3 regions of the Jejuibacter sp. L23 genome follow, and region 3 is predicted to be linked to each of the others. Evidence: predicted binding sites of a transcription regulator. Region 3 holds the regulator's gene; each other region holds the start of a gene.
What was found. Region 3 encodes LexA, which represses DNA repair genes until DNA is damaged. Its sites were predicted from a motif close to TNCTGTATGTACATACAGNA; they were not measured.
Positions count from the first base shown of each region.

Region 1: the regulator LexA is predicted to act here: its motif matches at 4,411-4,430, upstream of sulA (SOS-induced cell division inhibitor SulA).
Region 2: the regulator LexA is predicted to act here: its motif matches at 4,152-4,171, upstream of dinB (DNA polymerase IV).

Region 1 is NZ_CP138199.1:1,950,137-1,955,915, reverse strand. Features, by position in the region: gene helD (DNA helicase IV) at 1-872, opposite strand, end outside; gene SCU88_RS08965 (YccF domain-containing protein) at 1,009-1,455, shown strand; gene yccS (YccS family putative transporter) at 1,468-3,618, shown strand; gene SCU88_RS08955 (TfoX/Sxy family DNA transformation protein) at 3,603-4,229, opposite strand; gene sulA (SOS-induced cell division inhibitor SulA) at 4,512-4,964, shown strand; gene ompA (porin OmpA) at 5,325-5,779, shown strand, end outside.
Region 2 is NZ_CP138199.1:1,066,954-1,072,732, reverse strand. Features, by position in the region: gene frsA (esterase FrsA) at 1-755, opposite strand, end outside; gene gpt (xanthine phosphoribosyltransferase) at 868-1,326, opposite strand; gene pepD (beta-Ala-His dipeptidase) at 1,588-3,045, shown strand; gene dinB (DNA polymerase IV) at 3,083-4,138, opposite strand; gene nqrM ((Na+)-NQR maturation NqrM) at 4,351-4,575, opposite strand; gene nqrF (NADH:ubiquinone reductase (Na(+)-transporting) subunit F) at 4,587-5,779, opposite strand, start outside.
Region 3 is NZ_CP138199.1:345,178-350,956, forward strand. Features, by position in the region: gene plsB (glycerol-3-phosphate 1-O-acyltransferase PlsB) at 1-592, opposite strand, end outside; gene SCU88_RS01580 (diacylglycerol kinase) at 823-1,191, shown strand; gene lexA (transcriptional repressor LexA) at 1,300-1,908, shown strand; gene dinF (MATE family efflux transporter DinF) at 1,996-3,330, shown strand; gene SCU88_RS01595 (CsbD family protein) at 3,388-3,597, shown strand; gene zur (zinc uptake transcriptional repressor Zur) at 3,615-4,130, opposite strand; gene SCU88_RS01605 (2OG-Fe dioxygenase family protein) at 4,475-5,131, shown strand; gene SCU88_RS01610 (cysteine desulfurase-like protein) at 5,115-5,779, shown strand, end outside.

The sequences.
Region 1 (5,779 bases), 1.6 Mb from region 3:
GCTTTACGCCCTCCCTGCTGGATAATATGCAGCGCCAGCGCGTGGAAAGTACGGGCCGTTATGCCTTCCGCTCCGGCCTGTAGCCGCTGTTCGATACGTTCATCCATTTCGCGGGCCGCATCGCGCCCGAAGGCCAGTAGCAAAATCTGGTCGGCACTGGCTTCGCCGCGTACCAGCAACCAGCCAACACGGGCCACCAGTACCGAGGTTTTACCACTGCCCGCACCGGCCAGCACCAGTAGCGCAGATTCGCCATTTACTACTGCCCGTGCCTGGGAGGGATTGAGCGGCGAGCTTTCCACCTGTTCAAAAAATTCGGCGTATTGCTCAAGCATTCTTTCCGTCCATGCCTGATTAATCACCAGCCGACGCGCTTCGCCCTCTTCCAGCCAGGCCTGACACTGATGCCAGAGTTCCCGGCAGTTATCAAACGCCTCCATACGTTCATGCGGCAGCGGCAGCGCGGTAAAGGCATCGCGGATCTTCTCCTGCAACGCCTGCATTTCTCCACGCTTCAGCCAGTGCTCTGTATCACGCCCGGCAAGCTCTTCCAGGGTCTGACGCAAAACCTCTGCGGCAACGTTACTCATCTCTTCACTCCAGCTCTGCCACTCACTTTGCAGATGCTGGAAAAAGCGGCGGGTTTCCCCCCATTCGGTGCCATGCAGGCGCACTACTTTATTCTGCGGCAGCACGAACTCCAGCTCACCCCATACCAGGCCGCGTTTACAGTTGATATCCAGTAGCTGATTAAAGGGAATGAGGTACTGATGGCGTTCGCCGGAAACTTCAACGCCGGCGCTCAACAGCCGGACGCGATCGTAAGGATGCTGCGCCATGCGTTTGCCAAGAGAAGTTGCTTTTAATTCCATGCTGATATTCGATCCTGCCCTGTGACTCATGGAGACGTTCAGTTTACCTGTGAGAGAAATCCCGCTCCAGGCAAAAACGCGTTACAATTGGCGTGGTTATTGATTGTGCCGATATTCGGCTAACGTAAGAGTGATTATGCGCACCGTTCTTAATATTCTCAATTTTGTCCTGGGTGGATTTTTCACCACGCTTTCCTGGCTGCTGGCGACGCTGGTAAGCATCCTGTTGATTTTTACGCTACCGCTTACCCGCTCCTGCTGGGAGATTACCAAACTGTCATTACTGCCTTACGGCAACGAAGCGGTGCACGTCGACCTCCTTTCTCCCGGTAATAAGAATTCACTGATGAATGCGGGGGGAACGCTGCTGAATATCTTCTGGGTGGTGTTCTTTGGCTGGTGGCTGTGCCTGATGCACATTGCTGCGGGCATTGCCCAGTGTCTGACCATTATCGGTATTCCGGTAGGTATCGCTAACTTCAAGATTGCCGCCATCGCCTTATGGCCGGTGGGGCGACGGGTTGTCTCTGTCGAAACCGCGCGCGCGGCGCGCGAGGCCAATGCCCGCAGTCAGTTTCGGTAAGCCGAGGTTACCGTGCCCAAACTCAGTCCCCTGCTGCGCCACTACACATGGAACAGCACCTGGCTCTATAACCTGCGGATTTTTATCGCCCTGAGTGGCGCCACTCTGGTGCCCTGGTGGCTTAACGAAGTCAAACTGACTATCCCCATCACCCTGGGAGTCGTTGCCGCCGCTCTGGCGGATCTGGATGACCGGCTGGCTGGCAGGCTGCGCAACCTGCTGATTACCTTGATCTGCTTTTTTATCGCCTCGGTTTCCGTGGAACTGCTGTTTCCCTGGCCCTGGCTGTTCGCCGCCGGGCTGACCACCTCGACCATTGGCTTTATCCTACTGGGCTGTCTGGGTCAGCGCTACGCCACCATCGCCTTCGGCGCCCTGCTGATCGCCATCTATACCATGTTGGGGATCACGCTGTTCGATAACTGGTACCAGCAGCCGGTACTCCTGCTGGCGGGCGCTATCTGGTACAACCTGCTGACCCTGGTGGGGCATCTGATCTTCCCGGTACGCCCTCTGCAGGACAATCTGGCGCGCTGTTATGAGCAACTGGCCCACTATCTGGAACTGAAGTCACGCCAGTTCGATCCCGATATCGAAGACGAAAGCCAGGAGCCTCTGGTTAACCTGGCGATGGCCAACGGCGAGCTGGTTCAGACGCTGAATCAGACCAAAGCCTCTTTGTTGACCCGTCTGCGCGGCGATCGGGGCCAGCGCGGCACCCGGCGAACCCTGCACTACTATTTTGTTGCTCAGGACATTCACGAACGCGCCAGCTCTTCGCATGTGCAATATCAGACGCTGCGGGTGAAGTTTCGCCACAGCGATCTGATGTTCCGCTTCCAGCGCTTACTCTCTATGCAGGCGCTGGCCTGTCAGCAGCTTTCCCGTTCGATTCTGCTACGCACCCCCTACCAGCACGATCCACGTTTCGAGCGTGCGTTTACCCACCTGGAGGCAGCCATTGACCAGCTACCGGATAATGCTATCGCCAGTCGTGAGCGGGAAGCCATTGGCTTTCTGATAGCCAACCTACGGGCTATCGATGCCCAACTGGCGACCATTGAGTCAGAGCAGGCGCTGGCTATGCCCGCCGATCCTAACGAAAACCGTCTCTCCGATGATGGTCTTAGCGGCTTTAGCGATATCAGGCTACGCCTGAGTCGCCATCTGACGCCGGAGTCAGCGCTGTTTCGTCACGCGGTACGAATGTCGATCGTACTGTGCGTGGGCTATGCCTTTATTCAGGTAACCGGCCTGCAGCGCGGCTACTGGATCCTGCTAACCAGCCTGTTTGTGTGTCAACCCAACTATAACGCCACCCGACGCCGCCTGGCGTTGCGTATTATCGGTACCCTGCTGGGGGTGGCGATCGGCCTGCCTGTGCTGTGGCTGGTGCCGTCACTGGAAGGGCAACTCGCGCTTATCGTGATTACCGGCGTGCTGTTCTTTGCCTTCCGCAACGTCCAGTATGCCCACGCGACGGTCTTTATCACCATGCTGGTACTGCTGTGTTTTAACCTGCTGGGTGAAGGGTTTGTGGTGGCGCTACCTCGGATTGTCGATACTCTCATTGGCTGTGCTATCGCCTGGGCCGCGGTCAGCTTTATCTGGCCGGACTGGCGCTTCCGGCGTCTGCCGCTGGTGGTGGAGCATGCATTTAACGCCAACTGTCGCTACCTGGACGCCATTATGGCCCAGTACCATCAGGGGCGGGATAACCAGTTGGGTTACCGCATCGCCCGACGCGATGCCCACAACCGGGATGCTGAGCTGGCTTCGGTGGTTTCAAACCTGTCGGTTGAACCCCGGGCTACGCCGGAGATCCGGGAGATGGCCTTCCGCCTGCTATGCCTGAATCATACGCTCACCAGTTATGTTTCCACGCTGGGCGCGCACCGCGAGCGACTCGCCCATCCGGAAATTCTGGCGCTGTTGGATGATGCCGTCTGCTACGTGGACGCGGCATTAAGACCCACGTTTACGGATGCCGGCGATGTGGAACGCTTACGACAGGCCCTTGAGCGGCTCACCGCCCGACTGGAAAAAAGTCACCCTACGCCCGGGACTAAAGAGCCGCTGGTGATTCAGCAGATAGGATTGCTGATAGCGCTACTGCCGGAGCTTTCAACGCTGCAGCAGCAGTTGCATCAGTTGCCTGAATAAAACGCATCATAGCTGATTTGTTCACTGCCCCACTCCTGAAGCTCCTGTCGCATCTGCGATGGGAGCGCCGCCTCATGTAACCCGCAAATGGCGCCCGCCAGCGCCAGCAGAACTTTTACGCCAATGCCTTTATTTATACGCCGCAGCTCTAACCAGCTCGCTTTAGCGCCCATCATCTGTAAGGCTTCGATATTCTGAATTCCCACCACCCACAACATACTTTCCAGCCCGGAAGTAAGATTAGGGAGATCCTTTAAACGCGTGACCTGTCTGCGCTGCCTTTTCTCTTTCCTGGCGCCATCCAGCGCTTGCCAGGAAAGCGCCAGCAACTGTGCGGGCTCGCGCCACAGCGCTTCGCCAACCAGATAGTATTTCAGTGAGATCTGGCGGCCCCGCCGGGAAAACAGCAGTGTGGGAAGGCGTTCCCGAATAAAATAGGGCTCATTCTGCTCACAGGCCCGAAGATAAAGGTTCCCCTTAGCGACCATCGCAAATACGGTGTCACCAATGTAGAGGCTGTAGCCACCAAAGAGCGCACGATGTTGAATATCACCAAGCGGCGACAGGATTTCCCTCGTCCTGTCGATCTGCGAATAACATAAATCTTTCATTTTATTGTCCTTAAAATCAAAGACTAATGTACATCCAACACATTAGCGGTTCCATTAACAACAATCGACAATAGGCAACTTATGCGCCCCGGGCAATATGATTTACACCCGGCAGGTAACAGAAGCTCAAAACTGCGAGACGCTTTCCTAAATTGAGGTTGATCTTTGCGCGCACAGGCATTACTGTATATTCATACAGTAACTCATAAGGCTGGATACAATATGTCTTTTCCTGCATCTCACGACCCTATACTGAACCTGGCAAGCCCCCTTCACCCACAGATGGCTTTCCATCACAATGGCGATCATTTTGCAGGCGTTATCAGTGAAGTGGTCTATAGTGAAGATCGTGCCGGTTTGACTGAACTGATGCTTTTGCCTTTATTACAGCAGCTTGGGCAGCAGTCACGCTGGCAACTTTGGTTAACGCCATGCCAGAAACTGAGCCGCCAGTGGCTGCAGTCTGCGGGTCTGCCGCTCAGTAAAGTCATGCAGGTTAACCAGGTCGCTCCGCTGACGACAATCGAAACTATGGCGAAGGCGATGCGCACAGGAAATTACAGCGCGGTTATTGGTTGGCTACCCCATGAATTGAGCAACGAACAGCACAATTTGCTCAATCTTGCGGCTGCACAAGGGCAGACCACCGGCCTGATTTTACGCCCTGTAACCCCCCTTATCCCCGGCTCCAGACCACGGACGGGGCTAAAGATTCACTCCAGTTTGTATCATTAAGTAAATTTAGGAGTAGTCCTAAAATATTTTTTACGCTTCGTCACAGGTCATTGTGAATAGAAGAAAATCCGCCTGTGCCAAGGCTTGAGAGGGAATACATCAGAAAAGTTCGGGCACAAATCCCAACCCAGAATGTAACAAAATATGTGAAAGCGGCGGTTTTTTGTATTCGCAGATCCTGCTGCGTACTTGTAACTTTTCAACTACGTTGTAGACTTTACAACGCCGGGGTTACTCAGCAATAACCGTTTTGAACGGTAAAGCAACAATCTGAGTAGCGACCCGGGTAAGGATTTAACCGTGGGCTTCGTAAAAATATTGAAGCCTATGGCCTTTTTGGATGATAACGAGGCGCAAAAAATGAAAAAGACAGCTATCGCGATTGCAGTGGCACTGGCTGGCTTCGCTACCGTAGCGCAGGCCGCACCGAAAGATAACACCTGGTATGCTGGTGCGAAACTGGGCTGGTCTCAGTACCACGATACTGGTTTCTACGGTAATGGTTATGACTCTGGCATCGGTAGTGGCTCTACCCACGACAGCCAGCTGGGTGCAGGTGCATTCGGTGGCTACCAGGTTAACCCGTACGTTGCTTTCGAAATGGGTTACGACTGGCTGGGTCGTATGGAATACACTGGCAAGCCGGAAAGCGGTGCTTTCAAGGCCCAGGGTATTCAGCTGACCGCTAAACTGAGCTACCCGATCCTGGATGATCTGGATATCTATACCCGTCTGGGTGGTATGGTATGGCGCGCAGACTCTACTGCGAAAAACGCCGCTGGTGAGCGTCTGAAAGACCACGACACCGGTGTTTC
Region 2 (5,779 bases), 720 kb from region 3:
TGCTGATGCAACAGGCTGGAATCCTGAGTCAGTTTCCATTTGGAAGAGAAGCCCACCGAGGGCATGTCGATAGTCAGCATGGCAATGCCCGCAGGCGCCAGATAGTGTTCAAACAGGCGATAGTAGTCGCTCTGCAGAGCATCCAGACCGCCGCACAGCAGCACGGTCGGAAACGGCCCCTCCTGCCCTTTCGGCATATGCAGGAAGCCCGTGATATCGCTACCGCCGGGCATCGAAAAGGTCAGCTCCCGCAGCCCGCCGGACAGACGTGGCGCTGCCTCTTCATACGCGTTGTTGGCCAGCACCTGGGCCTGCTCGGCCAGGTCGTCACCTTTCAGGTGGGGATAAGCGGCAATGCTGTAGAGATTAGCGGCCATCAGCCACTGCTTGCCGCACAATTCGGGATCCTGCTGCTGACCCGCGCGCTGCTGCCATAGCATGGCCTGTTTCGACCACTCGTAGATCCAGTTGCCGCTGCGATAACCAACGACGGTATCGTAATAGTCGTCATTGGTATGTTCGGCCTGGCTTGTGGCAATGCGGCTCTGAACGTCCATGATCTCCAGCGGATCCACGCCGCGCCAGATCCAAAGCAGGCGGTTAATCAGGCGATACCAGTGGGGTTCGGTACGGCCGTCCAGCGGCGACTGAACCTCCTCTCTCTTGTGATGGCGAGCGCGTCGCACCAGAGTCGAGGTTTCCGGGTGTTTAAAGCGGGGTTTGAAGAGATCTTCGCTGAGGTTGCGCTTCGACATGGCGACCCTTTCTCCCTAAAACGGATAAGCAGGCCTATTGTACTCGCTGTCGCCGTGTTAAAAAACAGACGCCCGGTAAAGCCGGGCGTCTGTTGCACATTTATTTTAGGGATTAACGGCCAGCCAGCGGCGGCACGAATGCAACGCCCATATCCCAGGGCTGCTCAATCCAGGTGTTCTGCGGAATATCGATTTCGTAATCATCCACCAGCGGCTTACCGGCTGGCTTAGCGAAGATGGTGACAAAATGCGCCTTCGGATACATTTCACGAATAGCGACTGCGGTACCGCCGGTATCCACCAGATCGTCGATAACGATAAAGCCTTCACCGTCGCCTTCGGCACGCTTCAGGACTTTCATTTCGCGCTGGTTATCGTGGTCGTAGCTGGAGATACATACGGTATCGACATGGCGAATACCCAGTTCGCGCGCCAGCAGCGCAGCCGGTACCAGGCCACCGCGGCTGACCGCGATAATGCCTGTCCACTGCTCAGCTGGCAGCAGACGGCTGGCCAGCTTGCGGGCGTGAATCTGCAACATGTCCCAGGTGACGACGTATTTTTCGCTCATGTGATGTATCCCGGCCTATCAATAACGGCTCAAAAAGTATTCTAATGGAATCAGGTTGCGCGAAATTATAGTGACCTGAGACACCAAACACCAGCCTCAGTTGCGCAACGGCGCGGTTTTTAGGCTTTCACTCCCCCGGAAAGTCAGAGAAAGTGGTATCCTCAGGTAATCGCGCGGGATGAGGCCCGCGGTACATTTTTATCCGGTAACCCCGCGACCTGGCACTACTTTTATCGCCGGTCAACGTCAAGGAGACGCATTGTGTCTGAACTGTCTCAACTCTCCCCGCAGCCGCTGTGGGATATTTTCGCCAAAATCTGTTCCATTCCTCACCCCTCTTACCACGAAGAGCAACTGGCGCAGCATATTCTCGACTGGGCGAAAGAGAAGGGCCTGCACGCGGAACGCGATCGGGCTGGTAATATCCTGATCCGCAAAGCGGCGACGCCGGGCATGGAAAACCGCAAGCCGGTCGCGCTCCAGGCGCACCTGGATATGGTTCCCCAGAAAAATAACGATACCGAACATGACTTCGCTAAAGATCCCATCCGCCCGTACATCGACGGCGAGTGGGTCAAAGCACGCGGCACGACGCTGGGGGCCGATAACGGTATTGGTATGGCGTCCGCGCTGGCGGTACTGGCGGATGATCGCGTTGAGCACGGCCCGCTGGAAGTGCTGCTGACCATGACCGAAGAAGCGGGTATGGACGGCGCCTTTGCGCTGCAGCCCAACTGGCTGCAGGCGGATATTTTGATCAATACCGATTCCGAAGAAGAGGGCGAAATATACATGGGTTGCGCAGGCGGCGTCGACGCCATCTCAACCCTGCCCCTGACCCGCAAAGCGCTGCCCGATGGTTTCGAGACCGTTAAACTGACCCTGAAGGGGCTGAAAGGCGGCCACTCCGGCGCCGAAATCCATCTGGGACTGGGCAATGCCAATAAACTGCTGGCCCGCTTCCTGAACGAGCAGGCGCCGCAGTTGGATTTGCGTCTTATCGATTTCACCGGCGGTACGCTGCGCAACGCCATTCCGCGTGAAGCCTTTGCCACCCTGGCAGTCAGTAAAACCCAGGCGGGCGAGCTGAAACAGCGAGTTGAGGCTTATCTGGCGGTGCTGCAAAATGAGCTTTCTCAGGTTGAGAAAAACCTGACCCTGCTGCTCGAACCGGTTCAGGCAGAGAGTCAACCGCTGGACGCTCGCAGCCGCGACGCTTTCCTGAATCTGCTAAACGCCACGCCGAACGGCGTAATTCGTAACTCCGACGTGGTGAAAGGCGTAGTGGAAACCTCTCTGAACGTGGGCGTAGTGACCACTGAAGGCGATCAGGCTCAGATTATCTGCCTGATCCGTTCGCTGATCGACAGCGGTAAAGAGTATGTGGTGAGCATGCTCTCTTCCCTCAATGTCCTGGCGGGCGCCACACTTGAGGCGAAAGGCAGCTATCCTGGCTGGCAGCCGGACGACAAGTCGCCAGTCATGCAGCTGGTGCGTGAAACCTATCAGCGTCTGTTTAACAAGACGCCGAACATTATGGTCATCCACGCCGGTCTGGAGTGTGGTCTGTTTAAGAAACCTTATCCGGAGATGGATATGGTTTCTATCGGTCCGACCATTACCGGTCCGCACTCGCCGGACGAGCAGGTACACATCGAAAGCGTGGGCCTGTACTGGCAGTTGCTGACTGAACTGTTGAAGTCCATTCCAGCGAAGTAAGTCGTTACCAACCGGCTCCCCCGGGAGCCGGTCTTCCCTATAATCCCAGCACCAACTGGCGCTCCAGCTCTGGAGCCAGAAGCGTCACGTGCAGCCCCACCAGCCGGACACCGCGTCCGCCGCGCCGTTCATCCCAGGTTTTACGCGCCGTCGCCAGCAGATCCTCTTTATTCAGCCGCGGCCAGACATGCTCCTGGGTGGTTAACTGGAAGTCGTCGAATTTTAGCTTAATGCCCTGACGAGCGATGAGTAGATCGGGTTTCACCTTCGCCAGACGCCGCTCCAGTTCAGGGTAGAGCCGTTCAATGATCGCGACACACTCGTGCCATTCGTGAATATCCTGAGCCAGTGTGCGCTCCACGCCAACCGACTTACGCAGTCGGTCAGTATTCACTTCGCGTTGATCAATACCGTGGCTGCGCTCCCACAGCACCCGACCAAATTTACCAAAGCGCTTAAGCAATAGCGCAAGGTCACTGCGCTGTACGTCGGCGCAGGTGCGCAATCCCATCTCCTCCAGGCGCGCCGCCGTGACCTTTCCCACCCCGGGAATTTTGGCAAGTTTCAGGTCCGCCAGAAAATCCCCCATCGATTCCGGCGTAATCACATACTGGCCGTCCGGCTTATTGAGATCGGAAGCGATTTTGGCAAGAAACTTAATGGGTGCAATACCGGCCGAGGCGGCCAGATTCAGCTCCCGGGCGATGGTGGCGCGAATTTCCCGGGCCATTAACGTGGCGGAGCCGTGGCAGTGCGGGCTGTCGGTGACATCCAGATAGGCTTCATCCAGCGACAGCGGTTCAATGCGCGCGGTATAGCGGCTAAAGATTTCCCGAATATGGGCAGAGGCCTCTTTATAAGCGTCGAAACGACCCGGCAGCAGGGTCAGGTGTGGGCAGAGCTTAAGCGCCATGGCGGTGGGCATGGCGCTACGTACACCATATTTACGCGCCGGATAGTTGGCAGTGCTGATAACACCGCGCCGCTCCCGGCTACCGCCAATGGCCAGCGGAATATCACGCAGCGCCGGGTTATCCCGCATCTCGACGGCCGCAAAAAAGCAGTCCATATCGACATGAATGATCTTGCGCATAGTTCACCACCACAACTGTATATGCATACAGGATAGAAAAAGATACGCCGGACTGCAACGCTTTCCCGCCACTATCGGTGGCAAAAATGCGCCTTCTCCAGTGCATGGAGGGAAAAAGAGGTAAAAAGTCAGAAGATTAGATCGAGTGACAGGGAGGAAGAAGGCAAAAAAATAACAAGGCCCGGAAATGTTCCGGGCCTTCAGATATCGGGTTACAGAATCCGATCCTGCTCCAGCTTCTGCCGTCGCTCCGCCGCTGCGGTGCGCGCTTTACGGGCATCACAGGGCTCCGGACAGTCGCACACCTTTTCCAGGCCCAGTGAACCGATGCCGCCACAGCTCCCCTGCAACGACTTGCGTTTCACGATGTAGCCCAGCGACATACCCAGAATCACCAGAGCGAAGATGGCGAAGCTCGCCAGAAATACCGTTAGCATTTCGGCCTCCATCAGCCGCCGAAGTCGTCGAGCATGATGTTTTCATCCTCCACGCCGAGATCCTTCAGCATCTTAATCACCGCCGCGTTCATTACCGGCGGTCCACACATATAGAACTCACAATCTTCCGGTGCCGGATGATCGCGCAGATAGTTCTCATACAATACATTGTGGATGAAGCCAGTATGACCCGTCCAGTTATCCTCTTCCAGCGGCTCAGAGAGCGCAACGTGGAAGGTGAAGTTCGGATTTTCACGCGCCAGCTGTTCGAACTCGTCCTGATAAAACATTTCGCGCAGCGAACGGGCGCCGTACCAGAAGCTGATCTTACGCTTGCTACTCAGACGCTTAAGCTGGTCGAAGATATGGGAGCGCATTGGCGCCATACCGGCGCCACCGCCGATAAAGACCATCTCGGCTTCGGTCTCTTTCGCGAAGAATTCGCCAAACGGCCCGGAAATCGTCACCTTATCGCCCGGTTTCAGCGACCAGATATAGGAAGACATAATCCCCGGCGTGACATCAGGCAGGCGCGGCGGCGGCGTGGCGATACGCACGTTGAGCATAATAATGCCCTTCTCTTCCGGGTAGTTCGCCATGGAGTAGGCACGCACCACCTGCTCATTGCTTTCAGATACGTAGCGGAACAGGTTGAACTTGTCCCAGTCTTCACGATATTCATCCGGCACATCGAAGTCGGCATAGGCGACTTTATGGGGCGGGCATTCGATCTGAATGTACCCTCCGGCACGGAATGGCACCACTTCCCCTTCCGGGATCTTCAGTTTCAGCTCTTTGATGAAGGTAGCTTTGTTATCGTTAGAGATAACTTCGCACTCCCACTTCTTCACCCCGAAGATCTCTTCCGGCAGTTCGAGCTTCATATCGTGTTTTACCGCGACCTGACAGGCCAGACGACAGCCCTCTTTGGCTTCGCGTTTAGTGATATGCGAAAGCTCGGTCGGCAGGATATCGCCACCGCCTTCTTTGATTGTGACCCGGCACTGACCGCAGGAGCCCCCACCGCCACAGGCTGAGGAGATAAAGATCCCCTGATCGGCCAGCGTGTTAAGCAGCTTACCGCCAGCCGGCGAATGGAACTGCTTGTCCGCTTCATTGTTGATCTCAATCAGCACGTCGCCGGAGTTCACCAGCTTTGAGCGGGCAAAGATAATCAGCAGCGCCAGCGCCAGTACGATCAGCG
Region 3 (5,779 bases):
AGTGCATTCTGGCGATACGCAGCAGCTTCTGGGCGATACGCTTGTCCGTACCATGTTCGGTAGCCATACGGCGCAGAGAAACCGGTGGCGAGAAGCGCACAAAGCTGTCGCGGCCCAGCCAGATCACGGCGAAGAATTTTTGAATACCGTTCAGATTGCGCAGCGGCGGGTTGGCTTCCCCTTTCTCTTTGCCCGGCGCACGGCCGAACATCACAGAGACGGGCACCATCTGAACGTCAAGATTCGGATTACTGCGGTGTAGATCCAGATAGTTATGGAATAGTTTGATGGACTCTTGTTTAGGCGTGTAATAGGTGAAGACGCGGGGACCGTCGTGCGCGAACACATAGCGCGGCAGGACGACGCCGTCCACTTCCAGCGGCTCCATGGGGTCCGGCAGATCGTGGGCCAGACAGCGCGCACGCAGCGTCAACAAGTCTGCCTTCGAGTTATAGGGCAGAACGTACATAATCGGACGCGAAGTATCCAGGCCAAGTTCGGCGCAGGGATCCGCCGGAATTGACTTGCTCTTTACCAGAATACTTAATGGTAAATTAAGGAGCTTGTATAAAAATCGGGACCAGCCTGACATAAATGATGTAAAGCCTCTGGTTAATCATGCAAATGCGCCGTCAGAATACCAGAAACGGCACGGAAATTCTGCGGCACCACTATTAATCGAAGCGCGCTGGCGTTGACGCTGATTTTCGTCATACTGCCTGCTGCATTCGGTCTGGCTTCGTTAATCGGCTCGGGCGCGCCCTTGCCGCTTTGATGCAACTGAACTATTTAGAGTGTGTTTTTTGAAAAGGTTTCCATTACATGGCGAATAATACCACTGGTTTTACCCGTATCATCAAAGCTGCCGGCTATTCCTGGAAAGGTCTGAGCGCGGCGTGGCGTAACGAAGCGGCCTTCCGCCAGGAAGGGGTCGCCGCGGTTATTGCCATTATAGTGGCCTGCTGGCTGGATGTTGACGCCATGACGCGCGTGCTGCTGATTGGCTCCGTCATGCTGGTCACGATCGTCGAAATTCTGAATAGCGCCATCGAAGCCGTTGTTGACCGGATCGGCAGCGAGTATCACGAACTTTCCGGTCGCGCGAAAGATATGGGCTCCGCCGCCGTGCTGTTAGCGATTATCGTCGCGCTTTTCACCTGGGTCACGCTACTCTGGTCGCATTTGCGGTAAAGCTTCAGGAAACGGATAAAACGCTGACTTTTTACCACGTTGTGGTTCCAAAATCGCCTTCTGCTGTATATACTCACAGCATAACTGTATATACACCCAGGGGGCGGAATGAAAGCGTTAACGGCCAGGCAACAAGAGGTTTTTGATCTCATCAGGGAGCATATCAGCCAGACGGGAATGCCGCCCACCCGTGCGGAAATCGCGCAGCGACTGGGCTTCCGTTCGCCTAATGCCGCAGAAGAACACCTGAAGGCTCTGGCGCGCAAAGGGGTTCTCGAAATCGTCTCTGGCGCTTCACGCGGTATCCGACTGCTGCATGAAGAAGAAGAGGGGCTGCCGCTGGTTGGGCGCGTTGCCGCGGGTGAGCCGCTGCTGGCCCAGCAGCATATTGAAGGCCACTATCAGGTCGACCCTTCCCTGTTTAAACCGAGTGCGGACTTCCTGCTGCGAGTGAGCGGTATGTCGATGAAAGATATCGGCATTATGGATGGTGACCTGCTGGCGGTACATAAGACTCAGGAGGCGCGCAACGGTCAGGTCATCGTGGCTCGCATTGAAGATGAAGTCACGGTTAAACGCCTGAAGAAGCAGGGCAACACGGTACAACTGCTGCCGGAAAACAGCGAGTTTGAACCTATTGTGGTCGATCTGCGCGAACAGAATTTTACTATTGAAGGGCTGGCCGTCGGGGTGATCCGCAACGGCGAATGGCTCTGAATTTATAAACGCATCCCCCTGCTGACGCGTCCGTTCCCGGGCGCGTCTCTGCTTTAACTCTCCTGACTGCATAACCGGATAATGGCCATGCCCCTTTTCCAAAAAACCGATAAAGCATTATGGCGGCTGGCGCTGCCGATGATTTTCTCTAACGTGACGGTACCGCTGCTGGGGCTGGTGGATACTGCGGTCATTGGTCATCTCGACTCGCCGGATTATCTGGGCGGCGTTGCCGTTGGCGCTACGACGACCAGCTTTTTGTTTATGTTGCTGCTGTTCCTGCGGATGAGCACCACCGGCTTTGCGGCTCAGGCATGGGGCGCGAAAAATGCGCCGGCGCTGGCCAGAGCGCTGGTTCAGCCGCTGATGCTGGCGTTGATTGCCGGTGTGCTGATCGTGGCGTTACGTACTCCGCTGATTGATTTGGCTTTGTACATTGTCGGCGGCAGCGAGCAGGTTCTGTATCAGGCGCAGCGCTTCCTGGCCATTCGCTGGCTGAGCGCTCCGGCAACGCTCGCCAATCTGGTACTGCTGGGTTGGCTGCTGGGTGTCCAGTACGCCCGTGCGCCGGTTATTCTGCTGGTGGTGGGTAACCTGCTGAATATTTCGCTGGATCTCTGGTTTGTGGTAGGCCTGCATATGAACGTGCAGGGGGCGGCGCTGGCGACGGTCATTGCCGAATATGCGACGCTGCTTATCGGGCTGGTGATGGTGTGGCGGGTACTGCGGCTACGTGGCATCTCGATGGATATGCTGAAGCAGGCCTGGCGCGGCAATATTCGCCGCCTGCTGGCTTTGAACCGCGACATTATGCTGCGTTCCCTGCTGCTTCAGCTCTGTTTTGCCGGTATTACCATTTGCGGTGCGCGCCTCGGTAGCGAAATCGTGGCGATTAACGCGGTATTGATGACCATGCTGACCTTCACCGCCTATGCGCTGGATGGTTTTGCTTATGCGGTAGAGGCCCACTCCGGCCAGGCCTTTGGCGCGCGCAGTACCGGCCAGCTGTTGAGCGTATGGCGAGCAGCCTGCCGCCAGGCGGGTCTGGTGGCGCTCTGCTTCGCTGCGATCTACGCCCTGGCGGGGGCGCAGATCGTGGCCCTGTTAACCTCAATCCCCGAACTTCAGGCTCAGGCGGATCGCTATCTGCTGTGGCAGGCGGTGCTGCCGCTGGTTGGCGTCTGGTGTTATCTGCTGGATGGCATGTTTGTGGGGGCCACCCGCGGCGCGGAAATGCGTAACAGCATGGCGGTTGCCGCGCTGGGATTCGGACTGACGCTACTGACGCTGCCCTGGCTGGGCAACCATGGCTTGTGGCTGGCTCTGACGGTATTCCTGGGGCTGCGTGGCCTCTCCCTGGGCTGGATCTGGCGCCGTCACTGGCGTAACGATACCTGGTTTAAGGTGCCGGGCCACCAGTGAGCCTGCAAGGCTATACTTTATGGGTGAGTGAGGCTAAATCCGGCGCGGAGGTACGCAATGCTCAGAGACGAAATCGAAGGCGGCTGCCGCCGTCTGGTGGGTAGAGTCCGCGAAGCCTGGGGCAGGATGACCGACGATGACGGCGCCATTGCCAGCGGCCGTCATGAGCGGCTGATTGGCAGGCTTCAGCAACGCTATGGCTACGCCAGAGCCCAGGCAGAAAAAGAGGTGACCCAGTGGGAAAAGCGTAACGATTACCGCTGGTAGCAGGGCGTGGGCGCGGTTTAGCGCCCGCGTTTTTTCACGGCGACGCTGTGATCGTGCTGGCAGATTTCGCGGTTGCGGCAGGCTTCCACTTCGGCGCAGGGCGCGCACAGACCGTGTGCTTCGATCACATTGTGGTGTAGAGCAAAGCCGTTACCGGCCGCCAGCTTGTGCATTATCTCCTCCACACCTTCCGCACTCTCCTCTTTCACCGAACCGCAGCGATCGCAGATAAACATGGCGGAAGTGTGCATAGGCTCATCAAAGTGATGGCACAGCACATAGCTGTTAGTGGACTCAACTTTGTGTACAAACCCCTGCTCCAGAAGAAAATCCAGCGCCCGGTATACGGTAGGGGGCTTGGCCTGGGGTTCGCTGGCCTTCAGCAGATCGAGCAGATCGTAGGCGCTAATGGAGCTATCCTGCAGCGTCATCAGACGCAGTACTTCAAGGCGCTGAGGCGTCAGGCGCACGTTGCGCTGCTGGCACAGTTTCTCTGCACGCGCCAGCACATCTTGCGGTGTCGTCATATCCATCAGTCTGCCTCGTTATCTCGGAATCTTGCCCAATTTTATCATGAACCCGCTAAAACGCCGATATCCTGAACGCCGTCGTCACCTGGAGTGTGATACGGCGCGGCAGTCAGGTGTTAAGGCGGAGGATTACGCACCTTAATAGAGAAGTGTTATTGCATGATGAAATGCATTTTTATCATATATATTTCTGTAAATAAGATCTGATTCCTGGCGATATATCGCATATTGTGATTTTGATAGCATTATTTACTGCTTGCTCTTTGACCGGAATCAGGCGGATGACTACCTTGATTAAGGGCATTTTTTATTCACCCGTCATGATTCTTATAAAGAGGGAAGTAAGAATGTTACATAAGCATGAGTCCGTCCTGCATCTCACCTGCCTGAGTCAGGTTTCCGTCGCCCAACTGGCACCCACATTCGCCACGCTGCCTGCCACGGCTCACGCCGATGGTCAGTACCGGCTGCGACGCTATTCCGTTGTTCGATTCCGCCACGGAGAGGTGGAAGAAGTTGATAAGCATGATTTTGTTCAGTCCAGCGATATTAACCGCTTTCAGGGCAATGTGGTGCGCCGCTTTGAACCGCTGGAGTCCACCACGCTGAAAAGCGACGGTCTGCGTGAGGTTTGCCGACTGTTTGTGGAAAGTAACGGGTTGCCAGACGGACAGGAGATTGAGATCCACCAGATGCGTGTTACCGCGATCTACGATGAAACCCAGGTGGCGCCGGAAGGGATCCATCAGGACGGGTTTGATCATATCGCGCTGGTGGCGATCGATCGTGAAAATATCGTCGGCGGTGACGTCATGCTGTACAGCAACAACCATGAGGCGCCATTCTTCCGCAAGGTGCTGGAAAATGGTGAAGTAGCCATGCTGGCCGACCATACGTTATGGCATAACGCCAGCCCAATCCGGGCCGTCAGGCAGGGTGAGGAGGGGCATATGGATGTCTTCGTACTCACGGCCAGGGAGCAGCCCAATGAACTTCACGCCTGAAGCGGTACGCGCGCAGTTTGGCGCACTTTCCGCCCCGGAAGTATCGCCGCCGCCGGTGTTTCTTGATGGACCCGGCGGCACCCAGGTGCCGGTATCGGTGCTGGAGGCGATGGCGGGTTACCTGGGGCGCAACAATGCCAACCTGGGGGGCCATTATTTCTCCAGCCGTAAAACGGAAGCCCTGGTACGCCGCGCCCGGGAATCGGTGCAGGCGCTGCTGAATGCATACGCGCCGGACAACATCGTGTTTGGCGCCAGCATGACGGCGCTGACCTTCCATCTTAGCCGTATTATCAGCCGTGAGTGGCAACCTGGCGATGAGATTATCGTCACCGCGCTGGATCACTATGCCAATGTTTCCAGTTGGCAGCAGGCGGCGGACGATCGTCAGGTGGTTGTTCGCCAGGTGCCGGTTAACGAACCAGAATGCACGCTGGATGTGGAGCGTATCTGCGAGCAGATTGTTCCCGCCACCCGACTGGTGGCGGTATGCCTTGCTTCCAATACCACTGGCAGTATTGTCGATGTGCGGCGCATCGTAGAGGCAGCGCATAAGGTCGGGGCCATGGTTTACGTGGATGCCGTGCATTATACGCCCCATCACCTGCCGGATGTGCAGGCGTTGGGCTGTGATTTTTTGGTCTGCTC